2 regions of the Bacillus sp. P4_E1 genome follow, and region 1 is predicted to be linked to the other one. Evidence: predicted binding sites of a transcription regulator. Region 1 holds the regulator's gene; the other holds the start of a gene.

Region 1 (6,573 bases):
TTGCTCCACTCTGCATCTAAATCAGAACGTACAGAAATCGTATCGTTTGGAATTTTCTCCGTAAATTTTACTATTTTCGTTTGATCGAATATATTCGGATAATCTTTTTTTACAATATTGCGAGCATCTTGGAATACAACAGCTGCATCTACATCACCATTTAAAAGAGCAATAAGTGACTGATCATGACCTTTTAATGTAACAGGTTTCACATCCTTTAGCGGATCGATTCCCTCTTTTAACAATACAGCCGCAGGCCATACATAACCCGCTGATGATGTTACATCTTGATAGCCAATTTTTTTACCTTTTAAATCTTTTACACTATTAATATTAGAATCTTTCTTAACAACAAACTCTGATTTATAAACATCTACTAAATCCTTTGTCGGAGCTCCAGTTTCATCATCTACCCCAAAACGTTGCGCCTGTAAAATTACGTTTGCAGCCTTTTTCTCATGCGCTAACACATACGCTGTTGGAGGTAAAAAGCCTACATCTACTTGCTTAGATGCCATCGCTTCTACAATTGTATTGTAATTCGTTGAAATACTAACTTTTACCGGAATGTTTAATTTATCACTTAATAGCTTTTCCAATGGTTTTGCCTTCGCCTCTAACGTATCTGCATTTTGAGAAGGAACAAATTGAACATTTAGTGTCTTCGGTACATAACCTTTTTTCGTATCTTCATTTTTACTTGCACTTGATTCCTTCGTTCCACATCCACTTAATAATCCCGCTGCTAGTACAACTGTTGTGCTCATTGCAAAAACTTTTTTCAACATGTTAATGCCTCCATTTTTCGTTGTTATAAAATAACCTTCCATAAACATGAAGAAATATATCACATATTTTTACAAATAATTGCTTATTTACGGAATCTTTACACATTCTATACATTCACATTAAAATTCTTTTCATATATTTGATATGATTAATTGAAAGATAACTATAGAAAAGGTGAATGGCGTTGAATCAAAATCAAATTGTAACTTTAAATATTTTATTAACAAGCGATGTACATGGTACTGTGTATCCAATTCACTACCAAGATAACTCCAAAGCAGAAATTGGTTTAGCTAAAATTTCTACTCTCATAAAAAAAGAACGTTCTCAAAATGCAAACGTTCTTCTGATTGATAACGGGGACTTCATTCAAGGAACACCATTTACTTATCATTACGCTACATACGAAAAAGATATGGAAAACCCAATGTCCTTATTAGCCAACTACTTAGAGTATGACATTGCAATTATCGGAAATCATGAATTTAATTACGGAATGGATATATTAAATAATGCTGTGGCTACTGCAAATTCTTCTTATCTATCAGCAAACATTTTAGATAAAAACAGAAAAGAACCTTATTTCGGGAAACCATATATAATAAAACATATTGAATCAAATATAAAAATTGCTATTTTAGGGGTGACAACGCATTACATCCCCCATTGGGAACAAGCACATCATATTAAAGATTTACAATTTGAAGATGCATTTGAAACAACAAAAAAATGGGTTTCTTACATCCGTAAACATGAAAAACCAGATTTACTAGTCGTAGCCTATCACGGGGGATTTGAACGTGATTTACAAACCGGAGTACCGACTGAAGTTTTAACAGGTGAAAACCAAGGATATGCAATGTGCCATGAAATTGAAGGCATAGATATTTTACTAACAGGCCACCAACACCGAGAAATCGCTCACACCGTGATTAATGGTGTAACAATTTTACAGACCGGATGCAATGGACACTCAGTTGGAAAAGTAACAGTAACATTCGAAAAAGCAGAACAAAAATGGGTAAAAAAAGAGAGTTATTCAGAGTTATTGCCCGTACAAGGAATTGCGGCAGACCAAGATGTTCTTTCCTTGGTTGCCAATTATGAAGAGAAAACACAAAATTGGCTTGATAAACCTATTGGAATAATTTATGGGGATATGCAAATTTCCGATGCTATGCAAACACGTTTGCAAGACCATCCTTTTATTGAATTCATAAATAAAATACAGATGGATATAGCTAATGTTTCAATTTCTTGTACAAGTTTGTTTCATAATACATCTCCAGGTTTCCCGAAACATGTAACAATGCGTGACATCGTTTCTAATTATATTTATCCAAATACATTAAAAGTAATTAGAATAACCGGAGCGGATATAAAAGATGCTCTCGAACTCTCTGCTTCTTATTTCACATTAAAAGCAGATGGAACCATCATCGTAAACCCTACCTATATAGAACCAAAACCACAACACTATAATTACGATATGTGGGAAGGGATTTCGTATGTATTAAACATTTCAAAACCAATTGGAGAGAGAGTAGAGTCTTTGCAGTATAAAGGCACTCCTCTTAATATGAATGAAGAATATGACGTTGTTATGAATAATTATCGTGCAAGCGGTGGCGGGAACTTCTTTATGTTTCAAAATAAACCAGTAGTAAAAGACATACCAACAGATATGTCTGAACTTATCGCTAACTATATATTGAAGCATAAAAGGATAGAAGCAACGAAAAATGAAAACTGGAAAGTTATTAAATAACAATTTTAACAAATAAAAAAAGATGGGCTATGCCCATCTTTTAATTTAATTTTGCATTATCCTGCTTTTTTAAAGCTTTTAATTTCGCCGGTGTAACGTCCGTGCCTTCTTCGTTAACGACTTTAATTCCTTTTAATTCGTTTAACATATTTTGACGAAATCCTTTTAAATATTGTTCACGAAGCGATTGGCGCTCACGTTGTTCTTCTTCAGTTAAGCCTTCAGCTTTTGCTTTTTTCGCTAAGAAGTTAATGCGTTCAATGAGTTCTTGACTTGGCATCTCGAATCCCCCTTCTACTCAAAACTGATTATTATCATACAATAGTTATTCCTCTTTATCAAGCAATTGCTTTGTATATTCTACATACCTTCGATGTACAGTTGCTTTTGAAACATCATGACCAAAACCACGAAGTGTTGCTGCAATTTCTTCAAAAGTTAATTCATTCCGGCGCAAACGTACAATTTCCTCAATTGGCACTTCTTTTTTCTCACGTCCTACGCTTAAATGACGATTTTTCAAATTATTTTCTGGACGAAATCCTTTCTCCACTGCTCTTTGCATGCCACGTTTAATTTTTAAATTGTGGATCTTTCTTTGATACTCTTCAACGATCCCAATTATATTTAGCACCATCGAATCAGAATCTGAAAGCTGTAATTCACCACTATGCGTGTGCGTATAAACTTTTATCCCCTCTTTATGTAAACAATGCATTAACGCAATCTTTGCATTTCCTCTACCAAGACGCGTTTCATCTTGTATAAGTAGTACATCAACTTGTTCATCTCGAATTGTATCTAGCACTTCTAATATGCCATCACGTTCAATTGTATAACCGCTAGCCTGCTCCTCAATTACCTTTGTAACATCCATTTGATAGCGCTCAGCTAAATGCAATAATTCATCTTTTTGACGCAATAATGATGTTTCCTGTGCTTCTTTTGTTGTGCTCACACGTGCATAAATAATTGCATTCATTTTGAACCCTTCTTTCTCACTATATTTTCCTTATAGTGTATCATAAATTTGCCTTTCGTTCGAACTTATGTTTGTAGAATGTTTTTTCGCATGTTATACTTAATAATAAGAAAAATGAAAGAAAACGAGGTGTTAGAAAACATGGAAAAGTTAACGAAACGCCAGCAAGACATTCTCGACTTTATTAAGCTAAAAGTACAAGAAAAAGGATATCCACCTTCCGTACGTGAAATCGGTCAAGCAGTCGGCCTTGCTTCTAGTTCTACAGTGCACGGACATTTATCACGACTAGAAGAAAAGGGATATATTCGACGCGATCCAACAAAACCACGCGCAATTGAAATTTTAGGTGACAACCGAACGGAAACACAATCTGTTATTCAAGTTCCAATCATCGGAAAAGTTACTGCCGGTTTACCGATTACAGCAGTCGAAAGTGTAGAAGATCACTTCCCACTTCCAGCTAGTATCGTTGCTGGAGCAGATCAAGTGTTTATGTTACGCATTTCTGGAGATAGCATGATTGAAGCCGGTATCTTTGATGGTGATTTAGTTGTTGTTCGCCAACAACAGTCTGCATACAACGGTGAAATTGTAGTTGCTTTAACAGAAGATAACGAAGCAACTGTTAAACGTTTCTATAAAGAAAAAGATCATTTCCGTCTACAACCGGAAAACTCTTCACTAGAACCTATTATTTTAAAACAAGTGTCAGTTATTGGAAAAGTAATTGGCGTATATCGTGATTTACATTAAAAATAATAAAAAGAAGATAATTCCCTTATTTATATAGGTAATTATCTTCTTTTTATATTTTGATAGATTTCCGTTCATTCAAAAGAATGCGTTTCATTAATTATTAACGCGTTTCAATAGTAACATCTCCAGCAGCGGTTTTACCGCTAATCTTTTTACTACCATTACCAATCGTTATATTTTTATTGTCTTCATTAAAAATTGTCACGTCTCCAGCAGCAGTTTGCCCAGTTATAACTGCATCTCGTGGTTTTTCCAATAAAGTAATATCTACATCTCCAGCAGTTGAACTTACCTCTAAATCATATTTAGAATCATGATCAATAATATCTATATCCCCACTAGCCGTTTTTGCTGTTACTTTCCCTATTACTTTTTTAAAATTCACCTCACCAGCTTTTGTAGACCCCTCCACACTCTTTGCTGTTACATGTTTCAAATCCACTTCTCCGGCGAGTGTTTCAACACTTACGCGGTCACTTTTCACATTACTTATTTCTATTTGTCCAGCGGATGAATTTACTTTTATCTCTTGATAAGAACGTTCAGGTACTAATATAGTCAATGTAGGCGTTTGAAATCCGAAATTGTAAAATGAAAAATCAAATGAAACACCTTTTTCTATTTCCCCTATGATTTTTAATGTATCACCATCTTCAGCAATACGAATCTCCTGTTTACTTACGTCTCCTTTTTGCTTTACATAAAAAGAGGAATCAGGAGATTTTTGGACAACAATATCTCCAGCATCTAACTTAACTTCTACATTTTTTAGCGTTTCGTTTTTAATTACGTCCTCTTTATCTCCTTTCTCTGCAGTTTGTACTGCTTTTTCATATGTTTGTGAAATCCCTATTACTCCAATAATGATACAAGCGATAGCTACTAATAATATCTTTTTCATCATCTACTCCCCTTTTATCATTTTGAAGTTCCAGACTACATAGCGTACACATAATCTTTTAAACCACTTCGTACTATAATAAGCTACAATACATAACAACAAACCTACTCCGACAAACGTTATACTAACGAAAAGATCCAACCATATGAAAGTGCCCATAAATACTTTTACAATAACGAAAAATGGTGTCACTACACTAGCAATCCCACCGACCCAAAAGGAAAATATAAAAGCTATAATTGCAACTAACGGGCCTAACACAATAATAAAATTAAACAAACTAAGTCCAACCGCTGCCATGACAGCTCTTGTCACATTTGAAGTCGACGGATCTTTTTTCATTTCATCAAATCGATACATCGCAAGTAAGTCTTTCGCAATTACTTTCGGAGAGCCAAGTCCTTTTATTATTTCTGATCCAGTTTTCCCCTCTTCCATCCCAAACTGAAAGTGCTCTTCATAATCAAATAAAATATCTTGTCGCTCTTCTTCTGGTAACTTTCTAAGATGACTTGATAATTCTTTAAGAAACTGCTCTTTACTCATCCCATTCCACCCCTTCAATAATTTCTTGAACACCTTTAGCAAAATCACGCCACTCTGTTACTAATAAAGTAAGTTGCATCTCTCCTTGCTCTGTTAGTTGATAATATTTACGGGGCGGTCCTTCCGTGGATTCTTTTAAATACGTTTGAAAATATCCCTCTTTCGTTAAACGACGTAATAACGGATATACAGAACCTTCCGATATTAAAAATTTATTAGAGATTTGCTGAACAAGTTCATAACCGTAACTATCTTTACGTTTCACTAGTGCCAAAACACATAGTTCTAACACACCTTTTTTAAACTGAACGTTCAAGGACAATCCCCCTTTCTCATTTTAGTACTGTTCAATAAACGGTAGCTATTTTATCCATAATATACCACTTAGTATTGTTTATTGCAAGGTACTATATTTTTCAATACTTAATTTTCGAATTAAATACATCCACACCATATTTCAACTTCCACATTTTCATTCATAGCTAGCACGCATTTTAAATAATCCACATGACTTTTTGCGGGCACCCATCCAATTCATTTCACAAGCCTTTATATTTGCCACAAATAAAAAAAGCCCTAATACCGTAGTATTAGGGCTTTTTTCTCTCTTAGTATAGAGACATATATTGATCGCGTTCCCATTGGTGAACTTGCGTGCGGAAAATATCCCACTCAATTTCTTTTGCTTCAATGAAGTGCTCAAGTAAATGATCACCTAATGCGCCACATACGATTTCATTAGATTGTAAAGTAACTAACGCTTGCGCTAATGTTGCTGGTAAGTCAACGATACCTGCTTCTTCACGCTCTTCTTTTGTCATTACGTAG
Region 2 (6,573 bases), on a different contig from region 1:
TATTACGTCGCTGACATTGTTAAACTTTGTCGGAAAGTTGATGTAATTTTATTTGTCGTCGTATTGTGGGACGTTCACTTCTATTTAAAATATCCAATCCAATATAGTGAATATACCAACGATAGCAGTAAAAAGAAGGGATACGAATAATGATAGACAGCCCCATGTAAATAGTTTGTCTTTCCATGTTTCTTCATAATCATCAATTAGTTCCTCTATCACTTTTTTCTGCAATGGCTGTAAGGGACGTTCGGTGTGTAGTCCTGTAATAATGTTACGATCTCCTTTGAATTTTAAAGCACGTACAATATGATAAGAGTCGTTTCCCATCGATTTTTCAAATTGTAGACATGCCGCGTGCATAACATCTGTTTTCTCTTTTTCAAGATACCAATACCGTCCAGCCATTTCTGGGTATTGTAATGTAAAGTAAATGTCACCGAGTTTTTTCCTAAGTGCTAATTCATTCGGATAAGTAGTGATTAATCCGTGTAATCTATCTCTTGCTTTTCCAAGGTTGTTATTTTCAATATCTTTTTCAATTCTCTTTAATGTTTTTTCAGGGATTATTTCTGCCATATACGCCTCCTTATTAGAATAGGTGTGGTTATATTTTATAAGAAATACTAAAATTTAGAAATTTTATTTTTAAAAAGATTGTACATTCTATTTTAAGTGTGTTATGATAATACCAGTTGAATAATTAAATTAAGCAATCCATATATTATCAAATGCCGAAAACAAACGGGAAAAAGTATGTGAGAACTAGTTTATGTTTCGAATTTGATAATGTGTGGATTCTTTTTTTATACATGAAGACTAAATAAAATGTATTTTCGTAGGAGGAAATAATTATGACAGTTACAGGACAAGTAAAATGGTTTAACAACGAAAAAGGCTTCGGTTTCATCGAAGTTCCAGGCGAAAACGATGTATTCGTACATTTCTCTGCAATCGAAACTGATGGTTTCAAATCTTTAGAAGAAGGCCAAAAAGTTAGCTTCGAAATCGAAGATGGCAACCGTGGACCTCAAGCTAAAAACGTAATCAAACTATAATTTTATAGTTTATTATAGAAAAAAGGATGGCTTATGCCATCCTTTTTTTTGTTGTTGAGATATACGATATTTATATTAGTAATAAAGACAGCCTAAAAAGTACGATTGAAGAAATAAAGGTGTACTCGAAAACTTATGAAAATGATAAAGTGACGGTAATTGATTTGAGGAAGTCTCATTCTCGGTATTTAGATCAAGAACCATATATAATCATAGTACAGGTTGAAAGAGATACAGAGAATCTTGAAAGAAAAAATAGTAGGTTTTTTTGAGGGTGAAGAAGAATGAAGGAAATGGCAATCAGTATGTAAAAAGGGCTTTCCGTAAAGGAAGGCCTTTTAGTGTTCTTTCACAGCTTTTTTCTTTTCACGTTTCTTGCATTCTGGACATTTAGATTTACGAAAAGGCTTCGCGAAGAACAGTAAAATAAAAAATAAACCGAATATAATACTCGCTGAATTTTTTACGATAACAATGCTACTATTTTTCATTTGAATTGTTGGATGATCTTGCTTTTCTTCCATGAGAGACCTCCGTATATTTGATTTATATTTTAATTATAGCAAAATTAATTGCTGTAATTATATGAAAAGGGGAATGTGTTAAACATATTACAAATGATATAAATTCTTTTTTCGTATACAGAATCCTCTTTTTATACAGATTATTCCTTTAATATTCGTATATCATTATTAACAGATTTGTATTATATTTGATTTATTATAAGTATTTGTAAAGAATCGTAGAATGTAAAGCATTTCCTTTTCGTAGGTGCTACTATAAAAGGGAAATGAAGAAGGGAAATTAAATAGCAATCGAAAATTAAAAAAAGAGAGGTGAAAAATCTGTTACTAACAAAAGAGCGAGTATAGATAAAAGTATTCTTAGCGTGCAAAAACTACATACTCTAAGGATATACATTTGCCTATATTTGTAGTAGCAGACAGTAGACTATGGAAAGTAAAGTAGAACGTTATGTCGAAAACTATGTTGTAAGCAAAAATACAATGGCCTTACTTCCTGTTGTTCTAGGAGAAAAGAAAGTTGTTACGCGAATTGTAGAAATGGAAGATTCTTTTTTCGTATTTCAAAAGCCTCTTGATATTATAGAGAGAAGTTGCCGGAAGCATGGTTCTAGTTTCTTTGGAAGAAAAGAAGGAACGAAGGAGTTAACTCGTATTACACATAAAGCTCCTATCGCAATTAGCCCGACAGATCAACTTTATTTTTTCCCTACGTATTCTTATTCTCGAAAAGAGTGTGCGTGGTTATCTCATTTTCATATTGAAGATAATAAAGAATTAAAAGATGGAAATCTTATTATTAGATTTATAAATGGTTTCGCTGTGAAACTAGAAATGTCAAAAAGTAGCTTTGAAAATCAGCAAAATCGTACAGCGAAATTGCGGACAGAGTATGAAGATCGTAAGAAAAAACAAGGAAATCCTTGCTTTAAAGAGATTGATAAAAATGAAGAATCTAAATTAACACCAGCATATGAGAAAGTGTATTTTGTGAAGGAAGGCGAAGTGTGAGAGGAAAAGGATGGGGAGACTCATCCTTTTTATTTGTCTGTTTTTGTCGGAAAGTCGATAAAAATCAAATTGTGGTCGATGTATTCAGAAAATCACCAGTGTAATTTCATTTACCGAAAAAATCATCAAAAAATATTGTTTCTCAAACAACCAAACGTACAACAAACCTTGTCGAATATTGAAAGATTATCATAGCATAATAATGAAGGAATTCTAGCGAATGATATGGAAACTTTAATAAATACATCTCCATATGTCGTATCTACCATTTCCTCTTTCATTTAAGCGATGATACAGTAGAGGTAGTAATTAGAGTAAAGGGGTAAAGTGTAGAATGGATTTTCAAACGATCAAAGAGTATTTTTCACCAGAAAATATGGATCATATTGTTGAAAGTTATCGTGCGTTCGGACCGCTTCTCGGTATTGGCTTACCGATGATTGAGGCGCTTATTCCGGCATTGCCACTCATTGTGTTTGTGTTGGCGAATGCTGTTGCATTTGGTTTTTGGTTCGGTTTTCTTTATTCATGGATTGGGTCAGTAATTGGTGCAATGCTTGTATTTTTCATTATTCGTAGCTTTGGAAGAAGTCGTTTCTTTTCTTTTGTAAATAAGCATGAGAGAGTGCGAAAAGCGATGGGATGGATTGAAAGAAAAGGGTTCGCGCCAATCTTTGTTATATTTTGTTTTCCGTTCACACCATCTGCGCTTATAAATGTTGTAGCTGGTTTGTCTCGCATTAGCGTAAAACAGTTTGGACTAGCATTAGCATTTGGAAAGCTTGTTATGATCTTTATTTTAACGTATATCGGTCATGATTTAGTGTCATTTATTCATAAGCCAGTGAAATCGGTTATTGTGGGCGTTGTTATTTTTATTTTATGGTATGTCGGTAAAAAAATTGAAGTAAAGTTAGAACTACATTAGGAAAAGTCTTCTTTGTAAAGATAAGCTTCATCATTAAAGGGCGAGGGGAGAAGCGAATGAAGAAAACTTTGAAAAAAGAAGGGCTAGAGTGGATAAGAACAATTTTAATTGGTGTACTATTAGCTGTATTTTTTCGAACGTTTTTCTTTTCAACGTACGTTGTAGAGGGGAAGTCAATGATGCCGACATTGCAAGATGGAAATATGCTCGTTGTGAATAAGGTGAGTTATCAAGTAGGGGACTTGAATCGATTTGATGTCGTCGTTTTTCATGCGAATAAAAAAGAGGACTATGTAAAGCGAATTATTGGTTTACCTGGGGATCATATCGAATATAAGCATGATAAATTATATATAAACGGACAATTCGTGGAGGAACCTTATTTAGAGACGTATAAGAAAGAGGCGAATGGACGGCAATTAACAGGTGATTTTAAATTAGAAGAATTAACGAAAGAAAAGTTTGTACCACCCGGTTCTATTTTTGTAGTTGGTGACAACCGCCTTGGTAGTTGGGATAGTAGGCACTTCGGCTTTGTGAAAGCTGATACAGTTGTCGGTAAAGTTGATTTACGATATTGGCCGATTCAAGAGGTACAAACGAATTTTTCAAAAGGCTGATATAATAAAATGAAGTATAAGGAAAAGACAAACGAGTATGTTTGTCTTTTTTATCGTCCTATAATACAATTGTGATAGCAAACTAACGTTCGTTATGTAAGTGAAAGGTGGGGTTTCATGTCACTTCGATTTGTGATTGGTAGAGCTGGAAGTGGAAAAAGTACACTTTGTTTACACGAAGTGCAAGAAGAGTTAAAACAGCGCCCAAGAGGGAAAACAATATTATATCTTGTGCCAGAACAGATGACATTCCAAACGCAGCAGGCGTTAATTGGGAGCGAAGATGTAAGAGGTTCTATTCGGGCACAAGTTTTTAGTTTTTCGCGATTAGCGTGGAAGGTGCTGCAAGAAGTTGGCGGAGCGAGTCGTCTTCATATTGATGAAGCTGGTGTACATATGTTGCTTCGTAAAATTGTAGAATCTCGTAAAGATGGATTATCGGTGTTTCAAAAAGCAGCGGAGCAAAACGGTTTCTTTGAACATCTTGGTAGTATGATTGCTGAGTTTAAACGTTACAATGTGACGCCATCTAACGTATATGAAATGTGGCAACAATTAGACACGCATAGCAGTAGTGCAGAGCAAAAGCTGCTAGCGAATAAAGTGTATGATTTACAGTTACTATATGATGATTTTGAACGTGCTTTAATCGGAAAGTATTTAGATTCAGAAGACTACTTACAATTATTAATTGAGAAGCTTTCAGACTCTGAGTATGTAAAAGGCGCGGAAATTTATATAGATGGATTCCATTCATTTTCTCCTCAAGAGCTAGAAATCGTTAGAGGGCTAATGAGATTAGGAACAAGAGTAACAATAACATTAACGATGGATGAAAAAACGTTAGCGCAGCCAGTGAATGAACTAGATTTATTTTATGAAACGACGTTAACGTATGAACGAATAAAACAAGTAGCGCGTGAAGAGAAAATAGAAATTGAAAAAACAATTCCACTTATGGAACAACCGCGTTTTCATTCTCCAGCATTAGCTCATTTAGAAACGCATTATGAAGCGCGTCCGAATGAAAAGTATCATGGTGAAGCGAGTGTAACAATTAGTACAGCAGCTAATTTACGAGCTGAAGTAGAAGGTGTAGCTCGTGAAATTAGAAGACTTGTGGCGGATGAAGACTATCGTTACCGAGATATCGCAGTCCTTCTTCGTAACGGAGAAAGTTATTACGACGTAATGCGAACGTTATTTACGGATTATAATATCCCGCATTTCATCGATGAAAAACGCCCAATGTCACATCATCCGCTAGTAGAATGTATTCGTTCTGCACTCGAGATTATTAGCGGGAATTGGCGTTATGATGCAGTATTTCGCTGCGTGAAAACAGAGCTTTTATATCCATTAGATGTAAGAAAAGAAGCGATGCGCGAAGAGATGGATGAGTTTGAAAACTACTGTTTAGCGTACGGTGTACAAGGGAAGAGATGGACTTCTGAAGATCCGTGGATGTATCGTCGTTATCGTTCTCTTGATGATGCGAGCGAAATGATAACAGACAGTGAGCGTGAAATGGAAGAGAGAATAAATCGACTTCGCGACGTTGTAAGAACGCCAGTTTTTCGTATGCAAAAAAGACTGAAGCGTGCTGGAACAGTTATGCAAATGTGCGAAGCGGTATATTTATTTTTAGAGGAGCTTGACGTTCCGAAAAAACTAGAAGAATTACGTGTTCGTGCAGAAGAAAATGGAGATTTCTTATTTGCGACAGACCATGAGCAAGTATGGGAAGAAGTGATGAATCTTCTTGATACGTTCGTTGAGATGCTTGGCGAAGAGAAGATGTCCCTTTCAATGTTTACGGAGGTTATGTCGACAGGTCTTGAGGCACTTCAATTTGCGAACATTCCGCCGTCACTAGATCAAGTGTTAGTTGCTAATATTGATCATTCTAGATTATCAGATATTAAAGCGACGTTCATTATTGGAGTAAATGAAGGAGTGATTCCAGCAGCGCCTATGGATGAAGGTATGCTTTCTGATGAGGAAAGAAATGTTCTCACCGCTGCAGGTATCGAATTAGCACCAACGACGAGACAAACTTTATTAGAAGAACAGTTCGTTATGTATCAAATGGTGACGAGAGCATCTGAGAAGTTATACATTTCCTGTCCGCTTGCGGATGAAGAAGGAAAGACGTTACTTGCTTCTAGTTTTATTAAGAAAATAAAAAGAATGTTCCCTGATGTGAAAGAATCGTTTATTACGAATGATGTAAATGACTTATCGCGTTCGGAACAAATCTCATATGTAGCAACGCCAGAAGTAACGTTGTCTTATGTCATGCAGCAACTGCAAACGTGGAAGCGATACGGATTTGAAGGGAATTTAGACTTTTGGTGGGACGTATATAACTTCTACGTTACTTCAGATGAATGGAAGCAAAAAAGTAGCCGTGTGTTATCAAGTTTATTCTA

What was found. The regulator LexA, encoded in region 1, represses DNA repair genes until DNA is damaged. The targets are predictions, from matches to a motif close to CGAACATATGTTCG.
Region 2: addB (helicase-exonuclease AddAB subunit AddB) is a predicted target of LexA. The motif match lies at 4,220-4,233, and genes of this name have one in related genera.

The regions. Positions count from the first base shown of each region.
Region 1 covers NZ_JBFUIV010000019.1:91,324-97,896, forward strand. Annotated here, with positions in the region: gene AC1DS7_RS22665 (phosphate/phosphite/phosphonate ABC transporter substrate-binding protein) at 1-788, opposite strand, end outside; gene AC1DS7_RS22670 (bifunctional metallophosphatase/5'-nucleotidase) at 974-2,557, shown strand; gene AC1DS7_RS22675 (DUF896 domain-containing protein) at 2,598-2,837, opposite strand; gene AC1DS7_RS22680 (YneB family resolvase-like protein) at 2,883-3,539, opposite strand; gene lexA (transcriptional repressor LexA) at 3,681-4,295, shown strand; gene AC1DS7_RS22690 (DUF4097 family beta strand repeat-containing protein) at 4,399-5,202, opposite strand; gene AC1DS7_RS22695 (DUF1700 domain-containing protein) at 5,203-5,745, opposite strand; gene AC1DS7_RS22700 (PadR family transcriptional regulator) at 5,738-6,061, opposite strand; gene glnA (type I glutamate--ammonia ligase) at 6,354-6,573, opposite strand, start outside.
Region 2 covers NZ_JBFUIV010000003.1:379,130-385,702, forward strand. Annotated here, with positions in the region: gene AC1DS7_RS06260 (DUF6584 family protein) at 85-579, opposite strand; gene cspA (RNA chaperone/antiterminator CspA) at 855-1,058, shown strand; partial or broken gene AC1DS7_RS06270 (hypothetical protein) at 1,085-1,346, shown strand; gene AC1DS7_RS06275 (hypothetical protein) at 1,397-1,582, opposite strand; partial or broken gene AC1DS7_RS06280 (RNA-guided endonuclease TnpB family protein) at 1,885-1,962, shown strand; gene AC1DS7_RS06285 (competence protein ComK) at 2,012-2,593, shown strand; gene AC1DS7_RS06290 (TVP38/TMEM64 family protein) at 2,928-3,521, shown strand; gene lepB (signal peptidase I) at 3,578-4,141, shown strand; gene addB (helicase-exonuclease AddAB subunit AddB) at 4,259-6,573, shown strand, end outside.